3 regions of the Hymenobacter baengnokdamensis genome follow, and region 3 is predicted to be linked to each of the others. Evidence: riboswitches for the same ligand, from Rfam matches in the RefSeq annotation. Region 3 holds a riboswitch; each other region holds the start of a gene.
What was found. Region 3 has a riboswitch for S-adenosylmethionine ahead of F6X24_RS05715 (O-acetylhomoserine aminocarboxypropyltransferase/cysteine synthase family protein). Riboswitches for the same ligand answer to the same signal wherever they lie in the genome.
Positions count from the first base shown of each region.

Region 1: linked by a shared signal. The riboswitch ahead of F6X24_RS15320 (amino acid permease) and the one ahead of F6X24_RS05715 (O-acetylhomoserine aminocarboxypropyltransferase/cysteine synthase family protein) in region 3 are both predicted to bind S-adenosylmethionine.
Region 2: linked by a shared signal. The riboswitch ahead of F6X24_RS17520 (phosphoadenylyl-sulfate reductase) and the one ahead of F6X24_RS05715 (O-acetylhomoserine aminocarboxypropyltransferase/cysteine synthase family protein) in region 3 are both predicted to bind S-adenosylmethionine.

Region 1 covers NZ_CP044285.1:3,571,759-3,582,114, forward strand. The annotation lists gene kaiC (circadian clock protein KaiC) at 1-1,401, opposite strand, end outside; gene F6X24_RS15315 (TIGR03643 family protein) at 1,721-1,996, opposite strand; gene F6X24_RS15320 (amino acid permease) at 2,092-3,543, opposite strand; SAM riboswitch class I at 3,776-3,887, opposite strand; gene F6X24_RS15325 (DUF6056 family protein) at 3,940-5,421, opposite strand; gene F6X24_RS15330 (Gfo/Idh/MocA family protein) at 5,426-6,451, opposite strand; gene F6X24_RS15335 (DegT/DnrJ/EryC1/StrS family aminotransferase) at 6,461-7,603, opposite strand; gene F6X24_RS15340 (glycosyltransferase family 2 protein) at 7,656-8,561, opposite strand; gene F6X24_RS15345 (cell division ATP-binding protein FtsE) at 8,579-9,256, opposite strand; gene F6X24_RS15350 (hypothetical protein) at 9,299-9,760, opposite strand; gene F6X24_RS15355 (fructose-6-phosphate aldolase) at 9,946-10,149, opposite strand; gene fsa (fructose-6-phosphate aldolase) at 10,271-10,356, opposite strand, start outside.
Region 2 covers NZ_CP044285.1:4,106,576-4,116,931, reverse strand. The annotation lists gene F6X24_RS17530 (sulfate adenylyltransferase subunit 1) at 1-360, opposite strand, end outside; gene cysD (sulfate adenylyltransferase subunit CysD) at 410-1,306, opposite strand; gene F6X24_RS17520 (phosphoadenylyl-sulfate reductase) at 1,409-2,167, opposite strand; SAM riboswitch class I at 2,448-2,559, opposite strand; gene pruA (L-glutamate gamma-semialdehyde dehydrogenase) at 2,764-4,431, opposite strand; gene F6X24_RS17510 (PID-CTERM protein-sorting domain-containing protein) at 4,606-4,791, opposite strand; gene F6X24_RS17505 (Ig-like domain-containing protein) at 4,878-10,356, opposite strand, start outside.
Region 3 covers NZ_CP044285.1:1,336,001-1,346,356, forward strand. The annotation lists gene uxuA (mannonate dehydratase) at 1-1,033, shown strand, start outside; gene F6X24_RS05685 (family 43 glycosylhydrolase) at 1,058-2,608, opposite strand; tRNA gene F6X24_RS05690 (tRNA-Thr) at 3,054-3,126, opposite strand; gene F6X24_RS05695 (hypothetical protein) at 3,270-3,707, shown strand; gene F6X24_RS05700 (S66 peptidase family protein) at 3,721-4,623, opposite strand; gene F6X24_RS05705 (carboxylesterase family protein) at 4,772-6,013, shown strand; gene metX (homoserine O-acetyltransferase MetX) at 6,075-7,112, opposite strand; gene F6X24_RS05715 (O-acetylhomoserine aminocarboxypropyltransferase/cysteine synthase family protein) at 7,196-8,581, opposite strand; SAM riboswitch class I at 8,944-9,059, opposite strand; gene F6X24_RS05720 (LysM peptidoglycan-binding domain-containing protein) at 9,282-9,581, opposite strand; gene F6X24_RS05725 (copper resistance protein NlpE) at 9,760-10,170, shown strand; gene F6X24_RS05730 (lysylphosphatidylglycerol synthase transmembrane domain-containing protein) at 10,206-10,356, opposite strand, start outside.

The sequences.
Region 1 (10,356 bases), 2.2 Mb from region 3:
CTTACCAATATTGATACCTTTATCGTTGATAGTGAAGCCTCTAATCGACGAGTCGTGCTTGGAGCCGCGCATTTTGAGCACCGACAGGCTGCGCTGCATCTCGCCCGACATCTCCACGTAGCGTAGCAGAATAATGGTATCGGTGAGCGGCGAAATATTGCCTTCCGTGTCGGAAGTACCGCCCGAAAGCAGGGTGGTAGTGACCGTGAACATACCCGTAATTTCCTGGTGCTTCAGAAACGACGTGAGGGCAATAATAAACTCCCGAAAAGCTTTATCGGTGGAGGTACGGGAGAGCGCCGACAAGCTGTCGATGGCAATGCGGTCGGGCCTGAAATCCTTTACAATCGCTTGTATATTAAGCAGGTGGTCTTCCAGCGAAGATACTTCGGGGTAGATGCATACTACTTTCAGAAAGCCATCGTCTTCGAGCTTAGCAAAGTCGTGGCCCCAGCCGCTGGCATTGCGAAAAAGCTGCTCGCGGCTTTCCTCAAAGGCCAGCAGCAGGCAACGCTCCTGCTTGGCCTTTATACCGTTAATAAAATCGGCAACCAGCAGCGTTTTACCCGCGCCAATGGAGCCCGAAACCAGGATAATAGAGTCGCGGTAAAAGCCGCCGCCGCACATATCATCGAGCTTGGCAATGCCCGAAGTGACGCGCACGCTCGACGAGCGGTACTTCAAATCCATGGCCGACAGTGGGATAATCACAATCGCCTGCTCGGGGTGAATGGTGAACAGGTTTTCGCCTTTTTCGTGCGTACTGCCCCGAAATTTCAGGATTTCGATGGTGCGCCGGCGTTTTTCGTCGCTCAGCACATTGCGCAGAATGATTACGTTATCGGTCAAAAATTCCTCCACGCCCAGCCGCGATACTTTGCCGTATTCTTCGGTGCGCTCGGTGGTAATAATAGACGTCGTATCGAGGCGGCCCAGCTCCAGCGTCACTTTAAACAACTCGTGCCGAATGGTATTCATTTCCTGAAACTCGGTGAACACGCTCCCGATAGAGTCGAGCACCACGCGCTTGGCATTGCACTTGGTAATTGCATATTCCAGACGCACCTGAAAGCCACTGAGGTCGTAGTCGCCCACCAGCATCGTATCGTCATCCTTCTGCGAGGCATCGACAAATACCCATTTGCCGTCGCGCTCCCACCCGTCGATGTCCCAGTTGAGCGTGCGCAGGTTGATACGAATATCCTCGACCTGCTCTTCGAATGTGACAAATACCCCCGCCTGGTTGAAAAGTTGAATACCCATGGCCAGGAATTGCGCCCCGAATAGCGTTTTGCCGCAGCCCGAGCTACCCGAAATAAGCGTGGTGCGGCCGTAGGGCAGGCCACCGGCCGAAATGTGGTCGAAGGCCGTGATGCCGGTCAGAAGTTTTTTGATGCTCATAAAACGGCCGCGATGCTGCGGAAAAGGATAAATAGACCTGCGCCCGAACTGGGGAAGCCTTGTAAACACCCAAGCGAACGAGGGCAGCAGCTAGCCGCAGCTGGTAGTCAGCTGCAAACCCAGCCGCCACACTACCTGACTTTTAACTGCCTGAGAGCAGAATGGAATACCGGGCCGTATCACGGCGAGAAAACCCCGACTAAATACCAGTAGCAGCTATGCTGGCGCTCTGGCAAAAAACATGCCCCCTCTTACCTTAACCTACTATAAATCAGGTTATTTTTTTAGAAACCGAGGGGCTTGCCTGACTGTCATGCCATTACGGGCGCTTCGAAATTTTATTTTTCGAAATTACCCGCTGCAGATTTGACTTAAAGCGCGCATCATCGACCAGGCTCTTAGCCCGGTGCTTAGTTGCCCGGCCTTGCACGCGGGCCCGCCACAAACGCCAGGAAGCCGGCTTCAGCTCCCGGCGCATTAGCCGGATTACTTCCCCTTCGCCGAGGCCAAACTGCGCGGCTATTGCCTCAAAAGGCGTGCGGTCTTCCCACGCCATCTCAATAATGCGGTCGATATGCGGCGCTGTCAGCGGCATTTTTATAGGTAGCAAAAAAGCCGCTCCGGTAAGTTACCGAAGCGGCTTCTTTATAAGCGCGGGAGGCCGAAAAGTGTTTACGGAATAGCGGCCGGCTACTCGTTGTGGGCGGCTTGCCGGCGCAATTTGCTATGCTTGCGGCCGTAGCCGTAGTAGATGGCCAATCCAATTGCCAGCCACACAATTAGTCGCAGCCAGGTTTCCCAGGGTAATGACACCATCATGAGCACGCAGGTGGCGATGCCCAGAAGGGGCACCAGCGGCACCCACGGCGTGCGGAAGCTGCGCGGGGCATCGGGGTTGGTGCGGCGCATGATGATGACGCCCAGGCACACCATTACGAAGGCCAGCAGCGTGCCGATACTCGTCATCTCACCCACCACTGAGATAGGAACAAAGCCCGCAAACAAGCTGATAAACAAGCCTAAGAGCAGACTTGAATGCATGGGCGTGCGAAACGTGGGATGCACCCGCGAGAAGACGGGCGGCAGCAGCCCATCTTTCGACATGGAGAAAAATACCCGCGACTGCCCCAGCAAATCAACCAGAATTACCGACGTGTAGCCCACCAGAATGGCCAGAATCACGGCTGAAGTCAGCCAGGCGTAGGGGGTTTTGTCGATGGCGATGGCCACGGGCGCGGCGCTGTTTTTAAATTCGGTGTAATTGGCCAGGCCCGTGAGTACGTGTCCGAACAGCACAAACAGGACGGTACACACCAGCAGCGAGCCGATAATGCCGATGGGCATATTGCGCTGCGGATTTTTCGTTTCCTGCGCCATGGTGGCTACGATGTCGAACCCAATGAACACGAAGAAGATAACCCCGGCCCCGCGCAAGATGCCGCTCAGACCAAACTCGCCAAACTTGCCGGTGTTGGCCGGGATGTAGGGATGGTAGTTGGCGGGGTCAATGTATTTCCAGCCTAAAGCGATAAAAACCAGCACCACCGCCACCTTCAGCGCCACTACCAGCGCATTAAACCACGCCGAGCCCTTGGTGCCGCGCACCACGATAGCCGTGATAGCCAGCACGATAAACATGGCCGGAAAGTTGGCGTAGCCGTGCACCACCGAGCCGTTGGCCAGGGTAGCCGTTTCGAAGGGCGACAGCACCAGCTGGGCAGGCAGGTGCAGGCCGTATTTCCCCAGAAACTTGAGCAGGTATTGCGACCAGCTGATGGCGACCGTGGCGGCCCCCACCGAGTATTCGAGCACGAGGTCCCAGCCGATAATCCAGGCAAATAATTCGCCCATCGTGGCGTAGGAATAGGTGTAGGCCGAGCCCGCCACGGGCACCAGCGCGGCAAACTCGGCGTAGCACAGCGCCGAGAAGGCGCAGCCCACGGCCGCCACGATAAAGGAAAGCGTAACGGCCGGCCCCGCGTTGTTGGCCGCCGCAATGCCGGTGAGCGAAAACAGCCCCGCTCCGATAATAACCCCGATACCCAGGGCAATGAGGCTCACGCCGTTCAGACTGCGCTTCAGCGTACCCGTGCCCGATTCGGCGGCTTCCTGCCGCAGCAGCTCCAGAGATTTTTTCAGCATCATAACATAGCGCAAAATCTATATTTTGCGTTTAAACAGACCCGCCCGCCGCAACGCAGTCGCGCCCGGCCGGTCGTAGTCAACCCACTAAAAAGTTAAAACCGGCTTTTTGACAAGCTTACGCTTACACTACTCAACAACAACAACCGCCTGTGATGGGCCGGGCAGCGCACAGCGATACGCCAAAAGTTGAGCAGCAGGAACCAGAACGCAAAACAGAAAAGGCCACGGGCTTTTATAGGGGCGACCATAGTTTGGCCGCCGTTCGGTTGGCACCGTTCCGCCACGGGGCGGGGGTTGCCGGCGCGTCGCAGAGCCTATCTCTCAGCGCCTCGGTATAAAAACAAGCAGGGCCGTAAGCCAGACTTGACAGGGCAAAGGTAGCTACAAGTTTGGCTAATGCAGGTTCACATTGGCTGGCTCTAGGCCCGGCCGGCTGAGCCGCAGGGAGTCGAGGCCGTACCACCGGGCGGCGTCCTGGTTGTAGCGGGCGCGGGCATCCGGGCTGAGCGTTTCACCGATAATGAGCACATTCTGGGGATGAATGCCGCGTAACGGCTCCACGCTCACCTCGCGGGCACCGGCCTGCTTTGCCGCTTCGATAGCCGCCGTGCGCGCCGCTTGCTGGCGCTGCCAGGCGGGGGCATTTTCGAGTAATTCGCGCCAGGCCGCACGCTCGGTACCGCCGCCCGCCAGCAGCGCCGCATAGAGCAGCACCGGGAGCCGCAGGCGGCGCAGCAGCGGGCCAGGCCGGCGCGGCCCTTCGGCCGGCAGCGTGGCCCACCCTACCAACAGCCAGCTGGCCAACAAACTAAACCACAAAAAATTAAGCGTGCGAGCGGCCGGGTAGCCCCAGGCCGTGAAGCTCAGAAACAGCATTTGCAGCCCTAGCCCCCCGAGCACAAACAGCACGCCCTGACCTGCCGACAGCCGCAGGCCGGCGGGGCGCAGGTGCCGGTAGCGATATGCCGGTTGGGCCAGCAATACGGGCAGTACCAGCAGCGCCGTGAGTTGCCGGGGCTCGGTGAGGAAAAGCAGTGTTTGGGCCAGAGCCCGGCCGGCAACCTTGTAGAGCGGAATAGCCAGGCCGGGGTTTTCGTGCTGTAAGCGAATAGCATTGCCGGGGGCCAGCACCACTACCAGCGCGCCCGCCAGCGCCACGGCCGCCAGCCCCAGCCAGCGGCGAAGGGCCGGGTAGCTGGCGCGGCGGTAGCTAAGCCAGCAGCACCAGCCCAGAAACCAGGCCGCCAGCAGCAACGCCAGCTCGTTACTCCCTACCATGCCCAGCAGGGCCAGCGCGGCCACGGCGTACCAGGCGGCCCGCCCGGCGAAATGCGGCGCACGCCCTGCCTGCAGGGCCGCCACCGGAAACAGCATCGCCAGAATAACCGGCACCTGATACACTACGGCACTCGAAAACCAGTAGAATGCCCCGTATGGGCTGGGCATCACGTAGAGCTGCGCCAATACCAGCGCCCCCGACCAGCCGGCCGCCGCGCGCCAACTCAGGCGCTGCCGCGCCAACACCCGCAGCGCCAGGGCCTGCACCACAAGCGTAGCACCCAGCCAGCCCAAAGACAACCACTTAAACCCAGGCAGCCAGCCATACGCAAGCGGATTAAGCCGCGTGAGCAGCAGGGTGAAATAGCGGCCCGTGAAATGCATATACAGGTAGCGCTGGGCGGGCCACTGCCCCACGCGCCGCGCCAGCGCCGCGTAGTCGTAGTCGTCCCAATAAGGCTGGCTATACAGGCACAGCGCCACATAAGGCAGTAGTAATAAGGCCAGCAGCCCACCCAGCAGCCAGCGCCGCCAGGGCCACACGCGGCGCAGCAGCCGGCGCCAACTAGCAGCTTGAGGAGTCTGGGCAATAGACATTCTTTCAACGCAGGGCGTAAATCCGCTCGATTATTTCCACCACTTTCAGGCCTTCGAGCGCGTTGGTGGTGGCAAAGCTGCGCTTTTGCACGGTAGCGACCACGTTTTCAATCACCTGCACGTGGTTGGCCGCCGAGCCCTGGTACGGGCCATAGTCGTTGGATGGATTGGTCGGCGGCAGCGCGGGCATGGCGTACCCTTGCAAGTGGCAATAGTCAACTTTATCCATATACTGGCCGCCGATTCTCAGCGCCCCGCGCTCGGCTACCACCGTCAGGGAGCTTTCCAGATTGCGGTCCCACACGGCGGTGCTGTAGCTGAGCGTGCCGCTGCCGCCGCGCACAAGGTCGAAGGTGACCAGGCCGCTGTCCTCAAACTCGGTAATTCCCTGGTGCGTGAAGTCGCGGAAGCGGGCCGAAATGTTGGTAATATCACCAAACACCCAATAAAGCAAATCTACGAAGTGACTGAACTGCGTGAAAAGCGTGCCTCCATCGAGCGCCTGCGTGCCCTTCCAGCCGCCGGCCTGATAATAGCGGGCATCACGGTTCCAGAAGCAGTTGAGCTGCACCAGAAACACCTGACCCAGCCGGCCCTCTCCTACCACCTGCTTGAGCCAGGCGGCGGGCGGCGAGTAGCGGTTTTGCATCACCCCAAACACCAGGCGGCCGGTTTGCAAAGCCGTATGCACAATACTTTCGGCGTCCGTTTTATGGAGCGCAATGGGTTTTTCAACAACGACGTGCAGGCCGTGCCGGAGGGCGGCAATGGCTTGCGGGGCGTGCAGGCCATTGGGCGTAGCTACGGTGAGCACGTCGGCGGCGGGTCCGCTTTGCAGGTATTCTTGGAGTGAAGAGTAGAATGGTACGCCGGGGAATTCGGCCGCCAGACCGGCGCGCAAGTCCTCGCGCACGTCTATGAGGGCCGCTAGCACCGCTCCGTCATGGCGCGCTACTAAAGCTGCGTGCCGCCGGCCGATGTGGCCCACGCCGCAGATAACGAAGCGTACGGGAGATAGGTAGTCGCTCACAAGACTGAATCAAACATCAAAGAATGTATGCAGGCTGGCAATAATGTATTCCTGCTGATTCAGCGTCAGGCACGGATGCACGGGCAGCGACAAAGCCTGCCCGCATAAGTTCTCCGCCACCGGAAACTGACCCAGCTTATAGTACAAATAAGTATAAGCTGGCTGCTGATGCACCGGTAATGGGTAATAAACCGCACTAGCTATACTGCGCTGTTGCAGATGCACTTGCAGAGCGTCGCGGCGGTCGGCTCCAGTCATTTTAATCGTGTACTGGTGAAAAACGTGGCTACTGCGCGCGTCGCGGGCTGGTAGCTGTAGGCCGATAATACCGCCGAGCGCCGCGTCGTAGCGGGCGGCTATGGCCTGGCGGGCGGCCTGGGCGGCGGGCAGGTGCCGCAGCTTCACGCGTAGCAGGGCGGCTTGCAGGGTATCGAGGCGCGAGTTGAGGCCAATGCGCTGATGATAGTATTTCCGGCTCTGGCCGTGATTGGCCAGCTGTTTGAGTAGAGCAGCGCGGCCCGCATCGCGGGTAAGAAGCGCACCGCCATCACCCAGGCAACCCAGGTTTTTGCTCGGGAAGAAGGAGGTCGTGCCTACCTCACCTACCGTACCGGCGTAGCGGGTTTCGCCGCCGGCGAAGGTAAACGTGGCACCCAGCGCCTGGGCATTGTCTTCGACAAGGGCCACGCCCGATTCCTGGCAGATAGCGTTTAATTCTTCTAAATCAGCGCATTGCCCGAATAGATGCACCGCTACCACGGCCCCGGTACGCGGCGTAAGCGCGGCCCGCACCGCTGCGGGGTCTATGTTGAACGTATCGGGCAACACATCAACCAATACCGGCCGTAGCCCCAGCAGGGCGGCAGCCTCCAGCGTAGCCACGTAGGTGAACGCCGGTACGATAACTTCGGTGCCGGGCGGCAGTTCCAGCGCCATGAGGGCCAGGGTCAGGGCATCGGTGCCGTTGGCGCAGGGCACCACGTGGGCATTGCCCAGGTAGGCGCCCAGCTCGGCGGCAAACTGCCCCACGGCCGGACCCTGAATAAACGCCGCTTCGCGCAGCACTGCCTGCCAGGCCGCATCCAGCTCGGGTTGGTAAGGGGCATGCTCGGCGGCCAAATCGAGCAAATGAATGGGTAGTAACTCAGGCAAGCTAGCTGTTTTTAAGGATTCGCCGAAGACCAAAGATACTGGCACCGGCCAGCTAACCCAGCTCTTGCAGCAGCCAGCGCAGCTTCAAGGCGTCGAGGGCGCGCAAATCGGGCCGGGGCGACAGTAAATTGCGCTGCAAAGCCGGCTCCAGCTTAGCCAGGGCGGCCAGCGCGGCACGCGCCAGCCCCAGCCGGCGCAGCCGGCGGGCGGTGCGCGCCAGGCGCGTGTCGGCGCCCAGTCCATCGGTGCGGAGCACCTGCGCCAGATTATGCACCGCCTGCCGGCTTTTTTCCAGAAAAACCGTGGCCGACTCCAGGCCATCGTGCAGCACGGGGTTATCGAGGTGCTGCACGACTACGCCGGCTTGCGCCAGCGCCAGACCAAAGCGGGTGTCTTCGTGGCCATAGCCGCTCAGCCGCTCATCAAGCGGAAATCGATATAGCAATTGCCGCTTTATCAGGGCATTATTAATAGTCAGCTGCCCGCCGGGGTCACGCTGCCTCGCGGCCGCCGGGCGCATCTCGCGGGCGCGGCCGTAGAGCCAGCGCAGCTGCAGCGCCGGGTCGGCGGGGGGCGTGGCTTCGTAAGTAGTGCCACCAATAAAAAGGCCGGCCCCGCGCTGGTCCTGCACAGCCTGGGCATAACGCGCCAGAAACGGCGCCCCGGCGGGCAGCAGGCTGTCGTTGTCGAGCAGCAGCAGCCACTCCTGGCGGGCGCGGACGGCCAGGCGATTGCGAATGGCAGCGCGGCCTACATTGGCAGGCAGCTCTTCGTAGCGCACGCTCGGCAGCTGCGCCAGCAGTCGGTTTTGGCGCTGAAATTCGGCGGCCGAGCCATCATCAAGCAGCACGATTTCAAAGCCTCCGAGCCAGCCCGGAGCTTGCCGCAGCAAACTCTCGACCAGCACCTTAACGCTGCGGTTGTAAACGGGAATCAGAATAGATAAGCCGGCCAGCATCGGTAGCGACGAGTATGCTAGCGCCGGCCCGAATCCAGCAGCGCCCCATCTTTGCACGTCAGCACCCGGTGCGGGTATTTTTCGAGCAGCTGAAAATTGTGCGTCGCCATCAATATCGCCGTGCCGGCGTGGTTGATTTCCCGAAACAGCTCCATGATGCCGTCGGCCACTTCGGGGTCGAGGTTGCCCGTGGGCTCATCGGCCAGCAGCAGCACGGGCTCGTTGAGCAGGGCGCGCGCAATCACCACGCGCTGCTGCTCGCCACCCGAGAGGCGGTGCGGCATGCGGGCACCCACGCCGCTCAGCCCCACTTGCGTGAGCACCTCCTGCACGCGCTGCTGCTTGCGAGCCTTGCCCTTCCAACCAGTTGCATTTAGCACAAACAACAGATTTTCACTCACTGTACGGTCGCTCAGCAGCTGAAAATCCTGGAACACGATACCCAGCCGGCGGCGCAGGTAAGGCACTTTGCCCGCTGGCAGGCTCGCCAGGTCGAAGCCCGCCACAGTACCGCTACCCACTAGCAGCGGCAGGTCAGCATATAGCGTTTTTAAAATAGATGATTTGCCCGACCCGGTACGCCCTACCAGGTAAGCAAATTCGCTTTTGCCCAGCTCAAACGATACATTTTCCAGCACCGCCCGCTCTTCCTGCGTAATGGTGGCTCCGTGCAGCTCAATTATCGGCTCGGTCAAGTTTCAAAGTTAGTTAGTGGGAAGTATATAAGCCATCGCTACTTAATTTTTAAACTTACTATTATAAGCCTCAATGGCTTTGCCATAATGCGCATTGCTTACCGCAATAATAATACTCCCCAGCCAAGCGCTCAGCCCAATTGAATAGGGAACCGGCGCCTTGCTAAACCGGGAGCCTGGGTCGTACGGGTGTTTATCCGACTGCACACCACCTATAATTATACCAGCCAGAAATAGGGGCAACAACCCAATCGCTAATCGCTGCTGGGCGTGGTACTTACGCAGCTCAACAGCAGATTTTGGATACGATTTTAACAGCCGTTTAATAGTAGCGTTGGTAACTGGCTCATTATTAACTGTATAGAATGCTCTTGAGTACCGTCCATACCCAGCTACGTTGAGTTTGATGGCACTGTCTTGCCGGCTGGCAGTGCCTGGTATTTGCGCCTGCGCCAAGCAGGCACAAAAGAGAAACGCCAACAGTAAGAAAGGGGGCTTTTTCATACTTTTTACAGGTATCTGGTTAACGTATTAGCCTGACCCTCTCCGCAGAATAAGCTCTTACTACGGAACGTGGTCAAGCATAATCAAAGCAATAACCAAACTCATGAGCAGCATATGAACTATTAAATCTTTCTATTTTTTTCTCTTGCTAAATATGAAATAATATACTTATAGCAATTAATCAATTACAGCTCCAGCTTGCGAAGCTTGCCAAACTCCAGCTCCGCTATAACGGATGCCAGTGGTACCTCCTGCCCTTCCAGTCCGTAGCGGTGCAGGTCTTTGAGCGGCCGGTCGGCCCGGAAATAGGCAATCAGCACGAAGCTCTCATCGCGCAGCTGGATGTAGTCCGGAATTTTGGCCTTGCCCTTTACTTTGATGATGTACACTGAAAGAATGTGGTAAATGTGGAAGATGTGGAAATGTGTTAATGCAAGCTGAAAATGCTGACTACACCTGGCATAGCCATTTTTCTACATTCTCCCCTCTTCCACATTTGCCACATTAAAACTACGAGTTTACTTTCTTATGGTCGGCCAGGAAAGTGGCCAGCCCTTTATCGGTCAGCGGGTGGTTGAGCAGGCCGGTGATAACAT
Region 2 (10,356 bases), 1.7 Mb from region 3:
GTGGCCCGGCGCGTCGGTGATGATAAACTTGCGGCGCGGCGTAGTGAAGTACTTGTGCGCCACGTCAATCGTGATGCCTTGCTCGCGCTCGGCCTTGAGGCCGTCGGTGAGCAGGGCCAGGTCGACGTCGCCGCTGCCGGCGCGGCGCTTTTCGAGCGTCGCTAGCACGTCGAGCGAAACCGAGTCGCTGTCGTAGAGCAGGCGGCCGATGAGCGTGCTCTTGCCATCATCGACGCTGCCGCAGGTGATAAAGCGAAGAATATCCATTTTGGTAATGCGCTGAATGTGAAAGATGTGAAAGTGTGAAAATGGGTATTTGAGAAAGTTGAAAAACGAAGCCGGTGCCGGGGAAAGACCCATGGCTTACTTGGTCATATCTTTCACATTCCCACATTCCTCACATTTAATTTTAAAAATACCCGTTGCGCTTGCGGTCCTCCATACCTGTTTCCGAGAGGTTGTCATCGAGGCGCGTGGCGCCGCGCTCGCTCACTTTGGCCAGCAGCAGGTCCTGAATAATGTCGTCGATGGTGACCGCGTCGCTTTCCACGGCGGCGGTGCAGGTCGAGTCGCCCACGGTGCGGAAGCGTACGCGCCGGCTCACTATCTCGTCGGTATCGTCGAGGTTGAGGTGCTCGCTCAGGCCGAGCAGCTGGCCGCTGGGCAGCACCACGCACTCGCGCTCGTGCGAGAAGTAAATGGCTGGCAGACTGATGTTTTCGCGCTGGATGTAGTTCCAAACGTCCAGCTCGGTCCAGTTGGAAATAGGGAATACGCGCACGTTTTCGCCCTTCTGGATGCGCCCGTTGTAGATGTTCCACAGCTCGGGGCGCTGGCGGCGCGGGTCCCACTGTCCAAACTCGTCGCGCACCGAGAAAATCCGCTCCTTGGCGCGGGCCTTTTCCTCGTCGCGCCGCGCCCCGCCGATGCAGGCATCAAACCCGAACTCTTCGATAACATCTAATAAAGTATATGTTTGCAAGGCGTTGCGGCTGGGGTATTTACCGCCCGGCTCCCGCAGGCCGCGCTCCCGAATGGTGTCTGCTACCTTGCGCACCAGCAGCTTTTCGCCCAGGGTGGCCGCCAGCTCATCCCGAAAATCGAGGATTTCCGGAAAGTTGTGGCCCGTGTCGATGTGCACCAGCGGAAACGGGAACTTGCCGGGCCGAAAAGCCTTTTCGGCCAGCCGTGTGAGGGCAATCGAGTCTTTGCCCCCCGAAAAAAGCAGCGCGGGCCGCTCAAACTGGCCGGCTACTTCGCGCAGAATATGAATAGCTTCGGCTTCGAGCCTGTCTAGGTAATCCATTGATAAATAATGTTTTATTTGCCGTTTGACTTTGCCGTTTGACTTTGCCGTTATGGCAAGCGTAGGGCTGTAACGACAGCTGGTTGGCGTGCTAAAGGGGCGCTAGCCAGGTAGGCGCTCCACTACCGGGTCGAGGCCCTGGTGCCCGAGCGTATGGTGCAGGCCGCACTCCTTGGCGTCGGCGTTTTCCCACCACCAGCGGCCGGCCCGGAAGTCTTCGCCCGGCGCAATGGCGCGGGTGCAGGGCGCGCAGCCAATGCTCACAAAGCCCTGCTGGTGCAGCGGATTAACCGGAATGCCGTGGGCCTGCGCAAAGCTCCAGGCCTGCTCCCAGGTCCAGTCGAACAGCGGGTGTACTTTCAGGAGCTGGTGGCCGGCGTCCCACTCGGCGCGGTGCATATGCTGGCGGTTGGCCGACTGCTCGGCGCGGATGCCCGTTATCCACACCTGCTGGCCGGCCAGAGCGCGGGCCAGCGGCTCCACCTTGCGAATGTGGCAGCATTCCTGACGGTTTGCGATGCTTTCGTAGAAGCTGTTGGGCCCTTTCCGGGTCAGCATCTTTTCGAGGCTAGCGGCCTGTGACGCAACTACTTCAATGGGCTGGCCGTAGCGCTGCAGGGTCTTGTTCCAGGTAGAGTAGGTTTCCTGAAAGTTGCGGCCGGTATCGAGGGTAAATACCCGGATGGGCAACTCGTGCTCGAAAATAAAGTGGCTGATTAGCTGGTCTTCCAGGCCAAAAGACGTCGAAAACGACACCCGGCCGGGAAAGTGGTCGGCCAGCAGGGCCAGCGTTTCGGGTACCGAGTGCTCGGGCAGGTACCGGCGCAGGTCATCGACCCGGGCCTGGAGAATAGCATCCATAAAGTAAAAGGGGAGGGGATTTTCGCGATGGAAATCGCAGAAAAAAACGAGGCCGGCACAACGGGGCGCTCCGGCCAGGCATAGCAAGGCCCGGGAGTGCGTTAATGACCCGAATGGTGAGATAGCCGGCCGGCTGTGGCCACGCTAAGTGGCCTTAACAGCTCCGCATAGCCCGCATCGGCATTCCGGCGGGGCGGCACATACAACAACACCCATGCTGTAAAGCAGCAAGTGAGGTGGTCGTAGAGGGGAAGTTGTTAGAGCAGCACACGGCAACTTGTTTTTATATCGTCAGCGCTTAGCTGCGCTGACCTTCGGTTGGCACCGTTTGGGAATGCCCAATGGTTGCCGGCGGTTCGTCGAGCCTATCTCTCCACGCCTCTGTATAAAAACAATCCTTCTGGCAAGAGGAATTGATGGCGCAAAGGTATAATAGGAATTTTGAAAATTCCAAACGAACAAAAATAAATAGCTAATTACTTGACACTCAACGGGCGGCTCCTCGTTAGAGAAGCCGCCCGTTGAGTGTCAAGTAATATAAGCCCGGAGATGGCCAATTGGTTTAGCGACAGCAGCGCGCTACCCGGCCCGCGCTGCTAAAACCCGCCTTTGTCGAGGTTCAGGTCTTCTTTGGGCGCGGCCCCCATAAACGGATAAGGATATTCGGTGGGCGGGTTGAAGGTTTCTTTGATGGCCCGGGGCGACACCCAGCGCTGCAGGTTGAGCAGCGAGCCGGCCTTGTCGTTGGTACCCGAGGCCCGGGCCCCGCCGAAGGGCTGCTGACCGACCACGGCGCCGGTCGGCTTGTCGTTGATGTAGAAGTTGCCGGCCGCGTTCACCAGCTTCTTGGTAGCCAGGTCGATAGCGTAGCGGTCTTGCGAGAAGACGGCCCCGGTAAGCGCGTAGGGCGAGGTGCTGTCTACTACGTCGAGGGTTTGCTCAAACTGGTCCGCGTCGTACACGTGCACCGTCACGACGGGGCCAAACAGCTCGTCGCACATCGTCACGTACTTGGGGTCTTTGGCCAGGATAACGGTCGGCTCCACGAAGTAGCCTTTCGACTTGTCGTAGCCGCCGCCGGCAATTATCTCAGCCTCGGTGCTGGCTTTGGCGCCGTCGATATACTTAGCCAGCTTGTCGAAGCTGGCTTCGGTGATAACGGCGTTGATGAAGTTGGTAAAATCCTCCACATCCCCCATTTTCATCGAAGCCAAATCCTGCTTCACGTAGCCCAGAATCTCGTCAGCGAGGTTGGAAGGCAGGTATACCCGCGAGGCGGCCGAGCACTTCTGGCCCTGGTACTCAAACGCGCCGCGCGTGATGGCCGTGGCCACGGCTTTGGCATGGGCCGAGGGGTGGGCCAGGATAAAGTCCTTGCCGCCGGTTTCACCCACTATGCGGGGATAAGATTTATAGAGGTGAATGTTCTGCCCGATTTCCTGCCAGATAGTCTGGAATACCTTGGTCGAGCCCGTGAAGTGAATACCGGCAAAGTCGCGGTGCTTAAAAATAACGTCGCCGGCTACCGGGCCATCCACGTAAATGAGGTTGATGACGCCGGCCGGCACGCCGGCTTCCTGAAATAACTCCATCAGCACCTGGGCCGAGTAGATTTGCGGGTAAGCGGGCTTCCACACCACCACGTTGCCCATCAGGGCCGCCGAGGCGGGCAGGTTGGCGGCAATGGAGGTGAAGTTGAACGGGGTGAGGGCAAACACGAAGCCTTCGAGCGGGCGGTGCTCGAGGCGGTTCCACATGCCGGGCGACGACTCGGGCTGCTGGCGGTAGATTTCCTGGGCAAAATAAACGTTAAAGCGCAGGAAGTCAATCAGCTCGCAGGCCGCGTCAATTTCGGCCTGGAATGCGTTTTTACTCTGGCCCAGCATGGTAGCCGCGTTGATACGGGCCCGGTAGGGGCCGGCCAGCAGCTCGGCGGCCTTCAGAAAAACGGCGGCGCGCTCTTCCCAGGGCAGGCTGGCCCAGGCGTGACGGGCGGCCAGGGCAGCATTGATGGCCTGGGTTACGTGGCTGGCATCGCCCTCATGAAAGTGGGCCAGTACGTGCCGGTGGTCGTGGGGCGGCGCCAGGGGCAGGGTGCGGCCGGTGCGCACCTCCTGGCCCCCGATGTGCATCGGAATGTCGCGCTCCACCTGCTTGATGCGCTTTAGCTCTTTGACCAGCTCGATGCGCTCGGGCGAGCCAGGGGCGTAGCCTTTAACAGGCTCGTTGATGGGGGTAGGAACTCGGAAAAAGGCGTTGGACATAAGCAGTAGGGGCGGGGGTAAGGCTGGTGAGAAGCAGACCGCAAAGGTAACAGCTACTGCCGGAGCCATGCGGCAGGCCACCTGGGCCGCACTATAAAAGCCACCCAACTGCTTTGACAGCAGCTGAATGGCTTTTATATTAAAAAAAGACTATGTAATAAATGCTGGCCTGCTTTAGCGGGCGCGGCGGGCGCGCAGGCGCTTGAGGCCATAGGCCACGCCCGAGGCCAGCAGCAGTGAAGCGCCGCCATCGAGGGGCACGGCGGTGGGGTCCTGAGGGGCCGGGCCACCCGAGCCGGGGGCCTGGGCCTTAGCGAGAAGCGTGACCAGAATAAAGGCTGAAGCCAGGTAGTAGCGCATAAGGAGAAAGTGAAAAGCTGGATACATTAAACCAAAGAATCCTGGTGGGCAACCGACGCTTGCCGGCCGCCCACCAGGCCGTGGAGTTATTCTACCACGAGTTTCTTCACTACCACGCCAGCACTGGTGCTTAGGCGTAGCATATAGATGCCGGTAGGCAGTTCCGTCAGGTCGAGCTGATGGGGAGCAGCACCCTGAGCGGGCAGCACTACCGTGCGCGCTTCGCGGCCTACGGCGTCGAGCAGCGTGGCCGTTACGGCCTGGCGGCCGAGGCTAACGGGCAGCTCCACGAACGCCTGCTTTTTAGCCGGGTTCGGGTACAAGGCAACTTGCTGGGCCAGGGCGGCCGACACCGTCGCCAGTGCCTGCTGCGGCGAGAATACCAGCTCGAAGCGGCCGGTAATCAGGGCCGTGGCGTTGGTTACCGTAAACTGGTAGCTCGACTGCTGGGCCAGGTCGACCACGGCCCCACTTTGCAGGTCGCGCAGGTACACCGGCACGTTGGTCAGGTTCAGCAGCTGGGCGGCCGTGAACGTGTAGCTGCCTGCGGCGGGCACGCCCACGGCCAGGGGTACTACGCGCTGGCTGGCACCCAACTCGGCGCGGCCATCAATAGCCAGCTGCTGGCCAGTGATGCTGGTCGAGAGATTCAGCCCGGAGGTGTTGGGCAGCTTCACGGCATCATACTGCGCGTCGAAGCCATCGGTAGCGCCGTTCTGGAAATACACGTAGGCATCGTCCGTGGCATTGCCGCTCGTGCCCTTCAGGGTGAGCTGCACCAAGGGCCGGGTTTCGGCAGTGCGCTGGAACGTAGTGCCGTTGGGCGAAGTCAGGCGCTGGCTATTACGGAAAGTGAGCGAGCCGCTGGTCTGGCCGCTGCTTACCCGCGTAAAGAAGCCCTGGCCCGAGGGCAGCACAGGGTTGCCACCGATGCCATTAACGTAGCTGCGGTACTGACCCTGGTACTGGGCAGTGCTGCTGAATACATAGATGGCGGCATCAAGGCCCGGGCGGTCGGCGGGGGCCACCAGGCTGTAGTCGAGCGGCGAGGGGTAGGGGTTACCTAGCAGCTGCCAACCGCCATCGTTGGGGTAGGTGCTGCGGTTGCTGGCCAGGTTCAGCGTCAGGTTGCCGTTGTTGAGCGTACCCATAAAGTCCACCAGCTCCGACGCGCCAATATTGACCGTGTAGCCCTGCCCCACCGCGAGCGGGTCGCTCAGGGCATTGGGCGAGAAGAAGCCCTTGTCGAAGAGCGCCGAGCTGTTGGTGAGCGAGAGTCGGCTCTGGTCGTAGCCATATACCGTGGGGAAAGGCCGCTCCAGCGTAGGCGTAGCCGACGTGTTGTAGGTCGGGTTTACCACGGGCGTAAAGCCGCTGGTCGTCAGGTCAGCCACCGTGGTATTGCTCACTGGCGCTGAATAGTGACGGTAGCCCAGGCCTGGGTTCAGGCTGGGGTCGATGTAGCGCTGCACGGTAGCCGTGCCCGTTACTACCCCGTTATTATTTACCACTAGGGCATCGCCGCTGGCCGAAGAAAGCAGCGTGAGCGGGTTGCCGTTGGTAGCGAAGTTGCCGTTGAGCGTGAGCAGGCGCTGCACCGAGGTGCTGGCCGAGGTGCTCGACTGCGCCCCGCTGGCCCCAATGGTCAGGTTGTAGAAGCGGGTGTTGCTGCTGCCCAGGATGTTGGCCAGGGCAGTCGAGCCCAGCGCTACCGTACCGCCCGTGGCAGCGAAGGTGCTGTTGTTGGTCAGGTCGCCGCGAACGTCTAGCGTGCCGCCGGTCTGGGTGAAGCTGGCTCCGCTATTAATGGTCAGGTTTTTAGCCGAAGCCGTGCCCGCTGCAATCAGTGGATACCGGGGTGTTCCGGTCGGGATAATGGCATCGAGTGTGGTGGTGGGCACACCAGCCGTCCAGTTGCCTGCGGTATACCAGTCGGCACTGACGTTACCCGTCCAGGTAGTGAACGTAATGGGCGCATACGTAATGCTGAACTGGGGGGCGGCGGTGTTGCCGTTGCCGGCCTGGTCCTGGGCTACGTTGGCGGGCACGTTCACCGTTACCGGGCCGGCCGCGGTGGGCGTCACGTTGAAGGTATAAGTGGCGCCCGAGCCACTAACGGTGCCAACCGAGCCGTTGCTCACCGTCACGCCCGCGGCCGAGAAGCCCGTTACGGCCTCCGAGAAGGTGACGGTGACGGGAATGGGCGAGGTCGTCGTCGGATTGCCGGCCGCGGAGCTGATGGCCACGGTCGGGGGCACCGAGTCGACGGTGAAGGTGATGGTAGACGAGTTGGGGCTCACGGCCGAGCCGCTGGTTTGGGCCGTAGCCCGCACCGTGTGCGCGCCCTGGGCCAGGGCCGTGGGCTGGGTGAAGCTGAAGCTGCCGCCGGCCGAGGCCGTGGTGGTGCCGATGCTGGAGCCGTCCACGTACACTGTTACCGTCGAGTTAGCCGCGGCCGTGCCGCCATAGGTGGGGGTCGTAGTGGTGGCGTAGCTGCCATTGGCCGGGCTGCTCACCACCGGCGCTGCCGTCACCGGCTGCGTGTACGTAATGCTGAACTGGGGGGCAGCCGTGTTAGGGGTATTGTTGGCATCGGTGGCTGCTCCGGCCGGCACGTTTACTGTCACCAGGCCGTTAGCCGAAGGTGTTACGTTAAACGTGTAGGTGGTGCCCGAGCCCGCGAAGCCTGAAACCGAGCCGTTGCTCACCGTCACGCCCGCCACCGAGAAGCCTGTTACGCTCTGCGAGAAGGTGACAGTGACGGGAATGGGCGAAGTACCCGTGGTGCCGCCGCTGGCGCCGGCCGTGCTGCTGATGCTGGCGGTCAGGGCCGAGGCCGTCACGGAGAAGGTAGCCGAGGTGAAGGTGGAATAGCCGCTGCTGCTCGGCTGAATGGTGCCGATGAACACGCCGTTCAGGAATACGTTCAGTGCCTGGTCTACCGTGGTGCAGCACACGCGCTGGGCAGTCTGGAAGCTCACCTGGTAGCTATTGCCGGTAGGCAGAGCCAGGTTTTGCTGCAGCTGGCCGTTTTGCTGCATCTGGCCGCTGCCGGTGCTTTGCACAAAAGCCACGGCAATGCCATTCGGTATGGGGGTAGTCGGCGTAAAGGCACTGCCCGCATTGGCAATGCCCGACTGGGCATTGAACGTCCAGCTGGCACCGGTCGGGTTGTAGCCGTAGTTGCCGTTGGCTAATGCGTCGTGGGTTTCGAAGCTGGGGTTTTGCAGGGCATTGGCAAACGGCGAGCCGCTGCTGAGTACCTGCACCACGTCCACGAAGGCCGTTACGTCGGAGCCCGTGCCGCCCGTGCCGACAATCGTCAGCTGTGGGGCAGCGGCGAAGCTCTTAGTGATGGTGAAACTCTCTCCACTGGTGTAGGGCACGTTCGAAACCGTGGGCGTAATGCCCGTGGTATTTGCTACGTTCAGGCGCAGCGTGCCGTCGCCGATGCCAGTGTTTACTACCACCGTGTAGGTAGTGCCCGAGCCGCTCACGCTGCTAACCGAAGTACCACTAACGCTGCCCCCATTCGTGACCGAGAAATTGGAAGTCGTTACTCCCGTTACGCTGGCCGCGAATACTACCTGGTAGCTTACCTGGGTCATGGCCGTGGGTGAGGGCGAGTTAAGGCTGCGCGTCACCGAGGCCACCGTGGTAGTAGGCAGGTTATACGTAATGCTGAACTGGGGGGCGGCGGTGTTGCCGTTGCCGGCCTGGTCCTGGGCCACGTTGGCGGGCACGTTCACCGTTACCGGGCCGGCCGCGGTGGGCGTCACGTTGAAGGTATAAGTGGCGCCCGAGCCACTAACGGTGCCAACCGAGCCGTTGCTCACGGTCACGCCCGCGGCCGAGAAGCCCGTTACGGCCTCCGAAAAGGTGACGGTGACGGGAATGGGCGAGGTCGTGGTGCTGCTGCCACTGGCACCGGCCGCAGAGCTGATGGCCACGGTCGGGGGCACCGAGTCGACGGTGAAGGTGATGGTAGACGAGTTGGGGCTCACGGCCGAGCCGCTGGTTTGGGCCGTAGCCCGCACCGTGTGCGCGCCCTGGGCCAGGGCCGTGGGCTGGGTGAAGCTGAAGCTGCCGCCGGCCGAGGCCGTGGTGGTGCCGATGCTGGAGCCGTCCACGTACACTGTTACCGTCGAGTTAGCCGCGGCCGTGCCGCCATAGGTGGGAGTAGTAGTGGTGGCGTAGCTGCCATTGGCCGGGCTGCTCACCACCGGCGCTGCCGTTACCGGCTGCGTGTACGTAATGCTGAACTGGGGGGCAGCCGTGTTGCCGTTGCCTGCTTGGTCCTGGGCCACGTTGGCGGGCACGTTCACCGTTACCGGGCCGGCCGCGGTGGGCGTCACGTTGAAGGTATAAGTGGCGCCCGAGCCACTAACGGTGCCAACCGAGCCGTTGCTCACGGTCACGTCGCCGGCTACGAAGCCGGTTACGTTCTCCGAAAAGGTGACAGTGACGGGAATGGGTGAAGTGCCCGTGGTGCCGCCGCTGGCGCCGGCCGTGCTGCTGATGGCCACCGTGGGCGGCACCGTATCAACGGTGAAGGTGTTGGTGTTGGAGTTGGCACTCGTCGAGGCGTTTACCGTAGCGGTAGCCCGCACCGTGTGCGCGCCCTGGGCCAGGGCCGTGGGCTGGGTGAAGCTGAAGTTGCCGCCGGCCGAGGCCGTGGTGGTGCCGATGCTGGAGCCGTCCACGTATACCGTTACCGTTGAGTTAACTTGTGAAGTGCCCGAGTAGGTGGGCGTAGTGGTGGTGGAGAAGCCCCCGTTGGCTGGCGCGGTAACTACCGGGGCGTTGGGCGTAGTCGTGAAGCTGCTTGTGGTGCCGTAGCTCGTGCCTGTGCTATTGACAGCGTAGGCTCGCACGTAGTAAGTGGTGCCCGGCGTCAGGCCTGAGATGGTGGCCGAGAACGTCCCCGTACCCGAGCCGTTCGCCACTTTCGTGTCGCTCGTCGTGGGCGTGGTGTTGGTGGTGCTGTACACCACGCCCCGGTCCGTCACGGTCGCGCCGCCGTCGCTGGTCACGTTGCCGCCGAGCACGGCGCTGGTGGTGGTGATGCTGGCAGCCGCCGTCGTCGTCACGGTAGCCGGGGTATTCACGGTGAAGGTGACGCCGTTGCTGGTGCCCCCGCCCGTCGTGATAGTGACGTTGCCGGTGGTAGCACCGGTGGGCACCGTGGCCGTGGCCGTCGTCGCGTTCGTCACGCTGAAAGTGATGGCCGCCGTGCCGTTAAAGCTCACGCCGGTAGCCCCGGTAAAGTTGGTGCCGGTCAAAGTCACCGACGTGCCAATCGGCCCGGAGGTAGGGTTGAGGCTGGTGAGAGTCGGCGGAAGTACGCTCACCTGGCCGATAAACCCGACTCCGTTGCTCAGCGTGGTGCTGCCAAAGGTGGCCGGTGCAACCATCACGCCCCCTACCATAGCCTGGCCGCCGCTAATGGCAATGCCAAAGCCGCTATCGAGGTCACTGCCACCGCCACTCACGGCCCCGCTATTCGCCAGCCCCGAACCGCTATCGGTATACTTGGCTACAAACACGTCATTGTTACCCGAACCC
Region 3 (10,356 bases):
CGATATCCGTGAGCGCCAGGAGATTATTCGCCAGGCCGGGCTGACGTGGAGCGTTGTCGAGAGCGTGCCGGTGCACGAAAACATCAAGACCCGCACCGGCAACCACCAGCACTACATTGCGAACTACCAGCAGTCTGTTCGTAACCTGGCGGCTTGCGGCATCTACACGGTTACCTACAATTTTATGCCAGTGCTCGACTGGACGCGCACCGACCTGGCTTTTCCGGTGGCCGACGGCTCGCGGGCGCTGCGCTTTGAAAAGGCCGCCTTCGTCGCCTTCGATGCGCTGCTGCTCCGGCGGCCGGGCGCCGCGCACGACTATTCCGCCGCCGAGCTGGCCCGCGCCGAGTCGCGCCTGGCGGCCATGAGCGCGCCCGAGCGCCAGCAGCTGGAGCGCAACGTGATTGCCGGCCTGCCGGGCAGCGAGGAAAGCTTTACGCTCGCCCAGTTTCAGACGGCGCTCGATACCTATCAGGGCATGGATGCCGCCCGGCTGCGCCACCATCTAATACTTTTCTTGCAGGCTATTGTGCCGGTGGCCGAGGAGGTGGGCGTGAACCTCGCCCTGCACCCCGACGACCCGCCCTACCCCATTCTGGGGCTGCCGCGGGTGGTAAGCACCGCCTCCGACGTGCAGGCCCTGCTCGACGCGGTGCCCTCGGTGCGCAATGGGCTGTGCTTTTGCACCGGCTCGTTTGGCGTGCGGCCCGACAACGACCTGCCCGCCATGGTGCGCCAGTTTGCCGGCCGCATTCACTTTATTCACTTGCGCAGCACCCAGCGCGATGCGGAGGGCAATTTCTACGAGGCCAACCACCTGGAAGGCGATGTAGATATGTACGCCGTGATGCGCGAGCTGATTGCCGTGATGCAGCAGCGCCAGGTGCGCCTGCCCATGCGCCCCGACCACGGCCACCAGCTGCTCGATGACCTGCACAAGCAAACCAACCCCGGCTACTCGGCCATCGGCCGCCTGCGCGGGCTGGCCGAGCTGCGCGGCCTGGAGCTGGGCATTACGCGCGCCGCATTCTAAAAGGCAAGCTCATGCGCAGCCAGCTTAGCGCTGGCTGCGCATGATAAAGTTGTTGAATACTACCGTACTGTCCTCGGCGCCCTGGGCTACCAGCGCCACGCGCACGCCCCGGTCCCAGGGCGGCAGGTAGGTGCCATTAACCGTAAAATTTTCGGTGGGTAGGGCTTGCCAGGTAGCGCCATCGGTGCTGTAAGCGAAGCGGTAGCGCTGCCCGCCCCACACTTCGAGGCGCAGGGTAATGGTGGCGCAGGGCGCCACAAATTCCTGCACCAGGCAGTGCTGCTTGCCGCTTTTGAGGTGCCACACTTGCAGCTGCCCGTTGCCGGCCATCAGAGCCAGGGCGTTGTAAGGGTCGCCGACCGCGGCCAGGCCCGCGAAGGTATCAGCCGGCAAATCGGCAAAATGGAGGGTTGTAGCGGCTTTATAAGAGGCTACGTGCGTGCGCCGCGCCACCACCGCCCCCAGCCGTACCGGGCTCGCCCCCAGCCGCAGCTGGCCCTGGTGCACGGCAGTGCGCGGGCGCGCTGCCCCCAGCGGCCATTGCCACTCGAGGCCCAGCTCTGCGCCGGCAAATTCTTCGGCAATATGCAGGCGGCCCATATCGGTAATGGGCAGGGCCTGCGGGCTGCGCCGCACAAACTCGGGCCAGCCGTCGGCATTCCAGGTAAACTCGCTAAGCAGGCCCTGCCGACCCACAAACTCGTGGCTCTGGGCAAAATAAGCGTGGTGCAGCAAAAACCAGCGGCCATCCAGCTCGGCTACTGTGCCGTGGCCGGGGCATTTCCAGGTGGTATTGCTGCTTAATATAGGGTTTTGCGAATATTTTTCCCAGGGCCCCAGCAGGTGGCGCGAGCGGGCCACGCCGGTAGCGTAGTTGCAGCCCTTGCCGCAGCAGCTGTTGCCGGCGTAAAACATGTAGAACCAGCCCTGGTGGCGCACCAGCGCCGAGCCTTCTACCAGCGGGCCTTCCCACCTGGCGTCGTTGCCAAACAGCTCGGTAGCTTCGCCGATAAGGGCGGTGCGCTCGTCGTTGAGGCGCTGCGCCCAGATGGGCGTATCCTGCTGAATGCTATTGCCATCCTCCTTCCAGATGAGGTAGAGGTCGCCGTGCTCATCGGGCATGGCAAAGCCGTCGATAGAGCCGGCTTCCTGGCCCACCAGCGGGCCGTGGTCGTGGTAAGGCCCTTCGGGGCGGTCGGCGCTGGCCACGGCCACACACAGCATCCCGCCTTTCTTGCGGGCCGTGTAGTACACGTAAAAGCGGCCGTTTTCCTGGTAAAACTCGGGGGCCCAGAAGTTGGAGCCCGCCCAATCGGGAAGCTTATCGGGGAAAACGTGGCCAACCAGCTCCCAGTCCAGTAGGTTTTTAGAAGTAAACAGGGGGAAGATGGCACCCCACTCGGCCGTAGTAGCGCTGGCCCAGTAGGTATCGCCCACCTTAAAAACGGTCGGGTCGGGGTAATCGCCGGGCAGCACAACCTGGTCGTAGCTGGGGCGGGTGGGAGCGGGCCGGCTGGCGGGCGAAAAGCCGGGAGCAGCGGCCAGAGCAGAGGCGAGTTCTAGTTCGATTGACACGGGAGGAGTGCAAAAAAGAATAGAAAGAAAACAGGATGGGGTGGGAACACCTTTTCAGGTTACAAACATACACCCAAGCCGCAAACGCCAAGCGAGCGCGTTGCTGTTTCTCGCTCAAAACTCCTGAATTATCGTTGAAATAATGGCTCTGCTAGCTGACTAGCCGAGTAAAAGGCCGGAAGTCAGCTATTTTAGGCATGTTTTTACTTAAATACCAGTTGGCCGCCAAATTCAGTAAAAGTATAGCTGCTGCTGAAAACACGTTTTTCGGAATTAGTATTCAGCATAATAAAACTTTAATTTTCTCAAGAAATATGGTTTGTCAACGGTGTCGTGACGCCGAGAAATAAGCACCTTATGCACCCCTGTTCGTGCCAAATGACTCAAACGCAAAAACCCGGAAAGCAGCTTCTAAACGAAGGTTGCTTTCCGGGTTTGCTATGTGAGCCGATTATTGGACTCGAACCAACGACCTGCTCATTACGAATGAGCTGCTCTACCAGCTGAGCTAAATCGGCATTTCCCTGGGCCGGCCTGCGCCGTTTGGGCTGCAAATATAGGGTGCCGGCTGGTCGCGGCGCAACCCTTGCCGAAATTTTACGCAACCCCGCTGCCTGTGGTACGTCTGACACTGGAAACTCCTTACATAACCTCTATGAAAATGCTGCCTTCTCTGGCGGCCGGCTTTGCCGGGGCCGCCGCGCTTACGCTGCTGCACGAAACCGCCCGCCGCCTGCGTCCCCAGGATGCGCCACGCATGGATGTGCTCGGCGAGCGCGGCCTGCGCAAAGTACTGGGCCTGGCCGACCTGCCCCAGCCCGACGGCGGTACGCTCTACACGGCCACTATGCTCGGCGATATAGTAAGCAACGGGTTATACTACACCGTAGTAGGTAGTGGCAGGCATAGCCTGCGGCGCGGGCTGCTGTTGGGCGCAGCGGCCGGGGTGGGAGGCGTGCTGCTGCCCGGCCCACTGGGCCTGGGCGAGGCCCCCAGCAACCGCACGCCCCAAACCCAGGCCATGACCGTAGCCTGGTACACCTTTGGTGGGCTGGTAGCCGGTGCCGTGGCCCAGGCCCTGCGGAAGGCGCGCAAATAATATAGGAAAAAGTCTATTGAAGCAGGTGGCTGCCCGTGGAGCCTACCGTGAGGGTGGCGGCCCGGCCTATTATCAGGGCCTGGTTATCAGCTTCGTGGCCGGTAGGGAAGCCGTAGCCTACCGGGAAACTATAGCGTTGGGCGTAGTGGTCGATAATCTCATAAGCCGTCTGGCCGAAAGGAATAGCGTTGTCACGCATCTGCGAAAAATGGCCGACTACCAGTCCGGCCAGGCCAGTTAGCTGCCCGCTGCGGTGTAGGTGCAGCAGCATGCGGTCGATGTGGTAGAGGTACTCATCCAGGTCTTCGAGAAATAAGATGCGCCCCGTGAAGCTGGCCTGCGAAGAAGTGCCCGTGAGCGTATGCAACAGGCTGAGGTTGCCGCCTACCAGCTCGCCCTGGGCGGTGCCGGCCCGGTTAAGCGGGTGCGCCGGAGCGTCGTAGCGAAGCGGCTCGCCAAACAGCGCGCGGCGCAGGCTTTGCACAGCAGCCTCGCCCCCGGCCTGGCCAAACAGCCCCGGCATCACGCTGTGAATACTCTGGTAGCCCAGGCGCAGTAAATGGCTGTGCAGCACGGTAATATCCGAAAAGCCGGCTAGCCATTTCGGGCTTTCGGCAAAGCGACTGAAGTCCAGCTCATCGACCAGCCGGGCCGTGCCGTAGCCACCTTTGGCGCACAAGATGGCCCGAATGCCGGGGTCGTCGAGCTGGCGCTGCAAGTCGCGGCGGCGCAGCGCATCCTCACCGGCAAACTGGTGGTGGGTAGCCTCAATACTCTCGCCCAATATTACCTCCAGGCCCCAGCTGGTGAGTAGCTGGCGGGCAAAGCTGACCTCGGCCGTGCTGATTTTGCGGGCCGTGGCCACGATGGCCACGCGCTGGCCGGCTTGCAAAAAAGGAGGAGCAATTGAGGGCATAAACACGTCGTAGAAGCTGAGGGGCCAAAGTTCATACACAAACCCTAGCCAGCAGGCCAACCTTGCGTACAAAACGTCCGTTGGCAGTTACGGACCTTTTTACTCTTCTCACGCTCAGGCTGGTCGCGCAGCGGCGACATTTATCTCTATGAAACGACTGCTCTACTTTTTACTGACTTTTCTGCTGGGGGCAGCCCCGCGCCTGGCTTCGGCCCAGCTGGCACCCATCGACACCACCGGCGGGCGCTACTACCGGCCGGTTTTTTCGAATGTAACCGTCACGAGCAACGTTGCTTACGGCTCGGCTACCAAGTATGATGGCACTACCCAGCAGCTGATGATGGACATCTATGAGCCCGCCGGCGATACCGTAAAGCGCCGGCCGCTTATCATCTTTGCCCACGGCGGCGGCTTTGTAGCGGGCAGCAAAATGGATAGCTACCCGGTAGCTTTTTGCACCCGCCTGGCCAGGCTGGGGTACGTGACGGCGAGCATCGAATACCGACTTGGTTTTGCCTTCACGGGCTTTGCCGCGCCGGCCGATACGCCCAAGATTGCGCAGGCCGCCCTGCGGGGAGCCCAGGATATGAAAGCCGCCGTGCGGTTCTTTCGCAAAGATGCCGCCACGGCGCGTATGTATCGAGTATTCAGTAATTACATTATTGTGAGCGGCTCGTCGGCCGGCGCCTTTGCGGCCCTCGAAACCGGCTATCTCGATAAAGCCAGCGAAGTGCCCAGCTACCTCGACCTCACGGCGCTGGGGGGCGTGGATGGCACCAGCGGCAACCCCGGCTACAGCAACGCCGTGGCCGCCGTGCTCAGCTTAAGCGGCGCTACCGAAAGCCCGAACATCATAGAGCCCGGTAACGCGCCGCTATGCAGCGTACACGGCACCCGCGATGCGACGGTTCCGTATTTGCAGGGCCGCATTGGCTCGCTGCTGCCACCTAAGTATGTGTATGGCAGCGGTCGCCTCAACCCCCGCGCTACGGCAGTGGGCATCCGCAATACCCTGCGGCCGCTAAAAGGGGCCGACCACGTTCCTTTTGAAACCAATGCCGCCTACGCCGACACGGTTTTCTGGACCGTGCGCGACTTTTTACGGCCGCTGCTGCGGCTGCCCGGTACGGCTTTGGCAACGCGTACGGCCAGTCCGGCGGTGCCTATTGCCTTCGCCTATCCCACGCCCGCCCGCGACGCGGTGCAGCTTGCCCTGCCCGAAAACTGGCGCGACCTCGGCGAAGCGCAGCTAATCGACCTGACCGGCCGCGTAGTGCAGCAGCTGAAGCCCCAGTCCCAGCAGCTGCAGCTGCTGCGCGGCAGTCTGGCCCCCGGTATCTACTCGCTGCGGTTTGCCGGGCAAACTCCCACGCGGGTGGTATTCGAGTAGCTGCGGCGAATAAAGCCTCGTGCTTTTCCCCACTCAAATCCTTTTGGATTTCCGGTGCCGCTTACTCAGCCGCCGCGAGCTGCGCGGCATAGAAGTGTTCCAGATGCTGGGCTATCTGGTTGACTTCCAGTAAGAAGCCGTCGTGCCCGTAGCCAGAGTCCAACTCGCCGTAGGTGGCCCCGGTAATACCGGCTGCCAGCTCGCGCTGCTCACTAAGCGGAAACAGCACATCGGATGTAATCCCCAAAACCAGCGTGCGCGCCCGGATGCGGGCCAGCGCGGCGGCCACGCTACCGCGCTGGCGGCCTAGGTGGTGCGTATCCATGGCCCGGCTAAGGGCGACGTAGCTATACGCATCGAAGCGGGCCACGAGCTTATCGCCCTGGTAGCGCTGGTAGCTGCTGGCGCGGTAGTCGCGCAGGCGAGGGTCGTCGGCCTCATCGGTTTGGGTGGCCCTGTACGCCTCGTAGCCACGGTAGCTGAGCAGGGCGGTAGCGCGGGCTGCGCGCAGGCCCGCGCTACCGCCCTGCTCAGCGTGCGCCAGGTACGTAGGGTCGGCTTCGATGGCCAGCCGCTGTGCTTCGTTGAAGGCAATGCCCCAAGCCGAGTGCCGGGCATTGGTAGCGATAACGGCCAGGTGCTGCATCTCCTCGGGCTGCGCAACGGCCCATTCCAGCGCCTGCTGCCCGCCCAGCGAGCCACCGATGAGCGTATGAATCCGGGCCAGCCCCAGGTGTTGGCGCAGCGCCTCATGCGCGGCGGCCAGGTCGCGGATGGTGAGCAAAGGAAACTCCTCGTAGCGCGGGGCGCCGGTAGCGGGGTCGGGGCTGAGGGGGCCAGTGCTGCCATAGCACGAGCCCAGCACGTTGGCACACACGATAAACCAGTTAGCCGGGTCAAAAAAACAGCCTGCTCCGAATAGGCCGGCCCACCAGTCCAGCACGTCGGCGTTGGCCGTAAGGGCGTGGCACACCCACACCACGTTGTCGCGGGCCGCGTTGAGCTGGCCCCAGGTGCGGTAGGCTACCCGAGCGCCGGCCAGCGTCGCGCCGCTTTCCAGAGGGAAAGGGTCCGGTAGTAATAATATATTATTTTTCATATACTAACAAAATAACGTAGCCCGCAGCGGGCACGGGGACTTTTTCAGAAGCCTCCGTGCCCACTGCGGGCCAGCAACTCGGGCTACACCTCCAGCGGCTGGGCGTGCTCGGCTACCGCTTCCGGAACAGCGGCGGCTTCGTCGGCCTCGCCCTGCGGGGCGGCCTTGGTAGCGGCGGCTATGGCCTGCTCCAGGTCGGCCCGAATATCTTCGAAGTGCTCGATGCCGACCGATAGGCGCAGCAGCGTCGGCGTCACGCCCGAGGCCAGCTGCTCCTGCTCACTCAGCTGCTGGTGGGTGGTAGCCGAAGGCTGAATGATGAGCGTCTTGGCATCGCCAACGTTGGCCAGGTGGCTGATAATCTTTAGGTTGTCGATAAGCGCAGAGGCAGTTTCCTTGCTGCCGTGCAGCGCAAACGACAGCACGCCGCCGAAGCCCCGCTTCAGGTATTTGGCCGCGTTTTTATGGTGCGGGCTGCTGGGCAAGCCAGGGTAGTTGACGCTGGCCACCTGTGGGTGCTGCTCCAGCCACTGCGCCACTTTCAGGGCGTTTTCTACGGTGCGCTCCACGCGCAGGCTCAGGGTTTCGACGCCTTGCAGCAGCAAAAAGGAGTTGAACGGACTAATAGCCGGGCCGAAGTCGCGCAGGCCTTCCACGCGGGCGCGAATGATGAAGGCAATATTGCCAAACGGTCCGTTTTTACCGAACACATCGTTGAAAACCAGGCCGTGGTAGCCTTCGCTGGGCTCGGTAAACTGCGGGTACTTGCCGTTGCCGAAGTCGTAGGTGCCGCCGTCCACAATCACGCCCCCAATGCTGGTGCCATGCCCGCCAATCCACTTCGTGGCCGACTCTACCACAATGTGGGCGCCGTGCTCAAGGGGCCGGAACAGGTAGCCGCCCGCCCCAAAGGTATTATCAACTACCAGCGGCAGGTCGTGCTTTTTGGCCACGGCTGCAATGCGCTCAAAATCAGGCACACTGAAGCTGGGGTTGCCAATAGTTTCGACATAGATAGCGCGCGTTTTCTCATCAATGAGTGCTTCCAGGCTGTCGGCGTCGTCGCCGTCGGCAAAGCGCGTCTCAATGCCCAGGCGCTTGAAAGCCACCTTAAACTGGTTGTAGCTGCCCCCGTAGAGGAACGAGCTGGAAACCAGGTTGTCGCCGGCCTGGAGAATGTTGTTGAGGGCAATAAACTGTGCTGCCTGCCCCGAGCCCACGGCCAGCGCCGCCACGCCGCCTTCGAGCGCCGCAATGCGCTGCTCGAATACGTCGGTAGTAGGGTTCATCAAGCGGGTGTAGATGTTGCCAAACTCCTTCAGGGCAAACAGGTTGGCACCGTGCTCGGCGTTCTTAAACACGTAGCTGGTAGTCTGGTACAGGGGCACTGCCCGCGAGCCAGTGGTGGGGTCGGGCTGCTGCCCGGCGTGCAGCTGAAGGGTGTCGAAATGCAGTTTCTGCGTAGCCATGAGGGGGAAGAAATTAAAAAGTGAGTAAGCTGGAAATCAGGTAGAGAAAGCCTGGCTACTACTTTCGGAAAACTTCTTCCGTAATCAAAAAGCTGATTATGAGGCGCATAACTAACGGTGTGTGGCGCAGCGCGCCCCGGTGCCGGCCTGCTCACGCACGGCCCGCAGTAATTAGTACCCGCGAAGAAGGAAAGGGAGTGCCGGGCCGAAAGGCTTAGCCTTGGCAACAACAGCACATTCGCATTCGCCGGGCGGGGCTGCCAGAGCCGGCCAAAGCAGAAGGGGAACGGTGGCCGCGGCCGCGCACGAAAGTGCCGGAAGCGGGGAAGACAGCGGAGGAGAATGCGTGTGGCATGGTACTCGATTTATAGCCCCCCGGGCTGCGTGGCAGCTGCCGGGGTAGGAATTGGCACCTTTCAGCTAGTGAAGGTTGCCAGCGGGTCAGGGAGCCTAATCTCTCGCCGCTTCTGTATAAAACTTACAATAACTGCCCCGCCTGCTGCGGGGGAGTACCGGTTTGGTAAGCGCAAAGATAGGGGCAGCGACCGGTTGCGCAAATTTTTTTGCTGAAAGCTGCGGAATAATTCTGAAAAGCCGGCGAACATCCGAAACAGGGCCGGGAAGACCGGGGTCGTTTATAAACAAAAAGGCCACCCCAATGCTGGAGTGGCTTTTCTCACCTTTTTTCTGCAAAAAGTACCTAGATACTAGGTAGGGTTAACTCCTGGCCCACTTCAATGTGGTCGGGGTTACTGCCGATGATGGCCTGATTGGCCTCGTATATCTGGTGCCACTTGGCGGCATCGCCGTAGTGGTTTTTAGCAATCTTGGAGAGCGAGTCGCCGCTTACAACCGTGTAGGTAGTGCCCGCAGCGGCAGGGGTAACCCCAGCCGCGTTGTTACCGAAAAAGTCGGTACCAGCGCCGGTGCCAGCAGCCGGCTGCGCGGGGGCAGCGGGCTTTTTGTCACCCTCATTATTTAAAAAATCGAGCAGGCCCATGCGACAAGTGCAGTTAAATGAGTGTGAAAGAGAACAGAATGCCCAGGCGGGCAGGGTGCCTTGGTGAGCTTTTTACGGCGGCGGACTGATAGGGTTACCACGGATAACTAAAAAAATAAGGATGCGTAAGCACAGCCATACCAACGCCGCTTTTCTTCACACCCTTTCCCCTTTTCTCATGAATCTTTCACCCGTTTCTTTCCGGTCTTATTTTGCCTCGCTGCTGAGTGTGCTGGCTTTGCTAGTTATGGTTTCGTCTTGTGGCAGCGATAAAGGCAAAGTGGAGGGCGTGAGCATGCTCTACGGCTCAAGCAGCAAAGTGTGGGTAACCGACAAGCAGACCGATGCCGCCGGCGATAAAGTGAAGCAGGATGCCGCTGCCCAGGACATGGAGATAAGCTTTGCCTCGAATGGCACGTATGCCGGCACGCAAAGCGGCAAGTACACATTCGACCAGGCCGCCAAAACCATTACCCTCACTCCTGAGGGCAGCCCTACCAGCAACACGTTTAACGTAGAAACCCTGACCGACAGCAAGCTGACGCTGGTAGGCACCAGCGGGGCCAAGCTGATGCTGAAAGCAAAGTAGCACGTACTGGCTGATTACGAAGGGCTTATGCCCGCCTATTGGCCTCGCTCCGTTATCGGGGCGGGGCCTTTTTTATGGCCCCGGCCAGCGAGCCAGCGGGGCAGGTAGGCCACACCCAGCGCCAGGTAGAAGTAGTACGTCACGATGCGGTAGAGCAGCACCAGGAAGCTCGTCATGGCAGCCGTG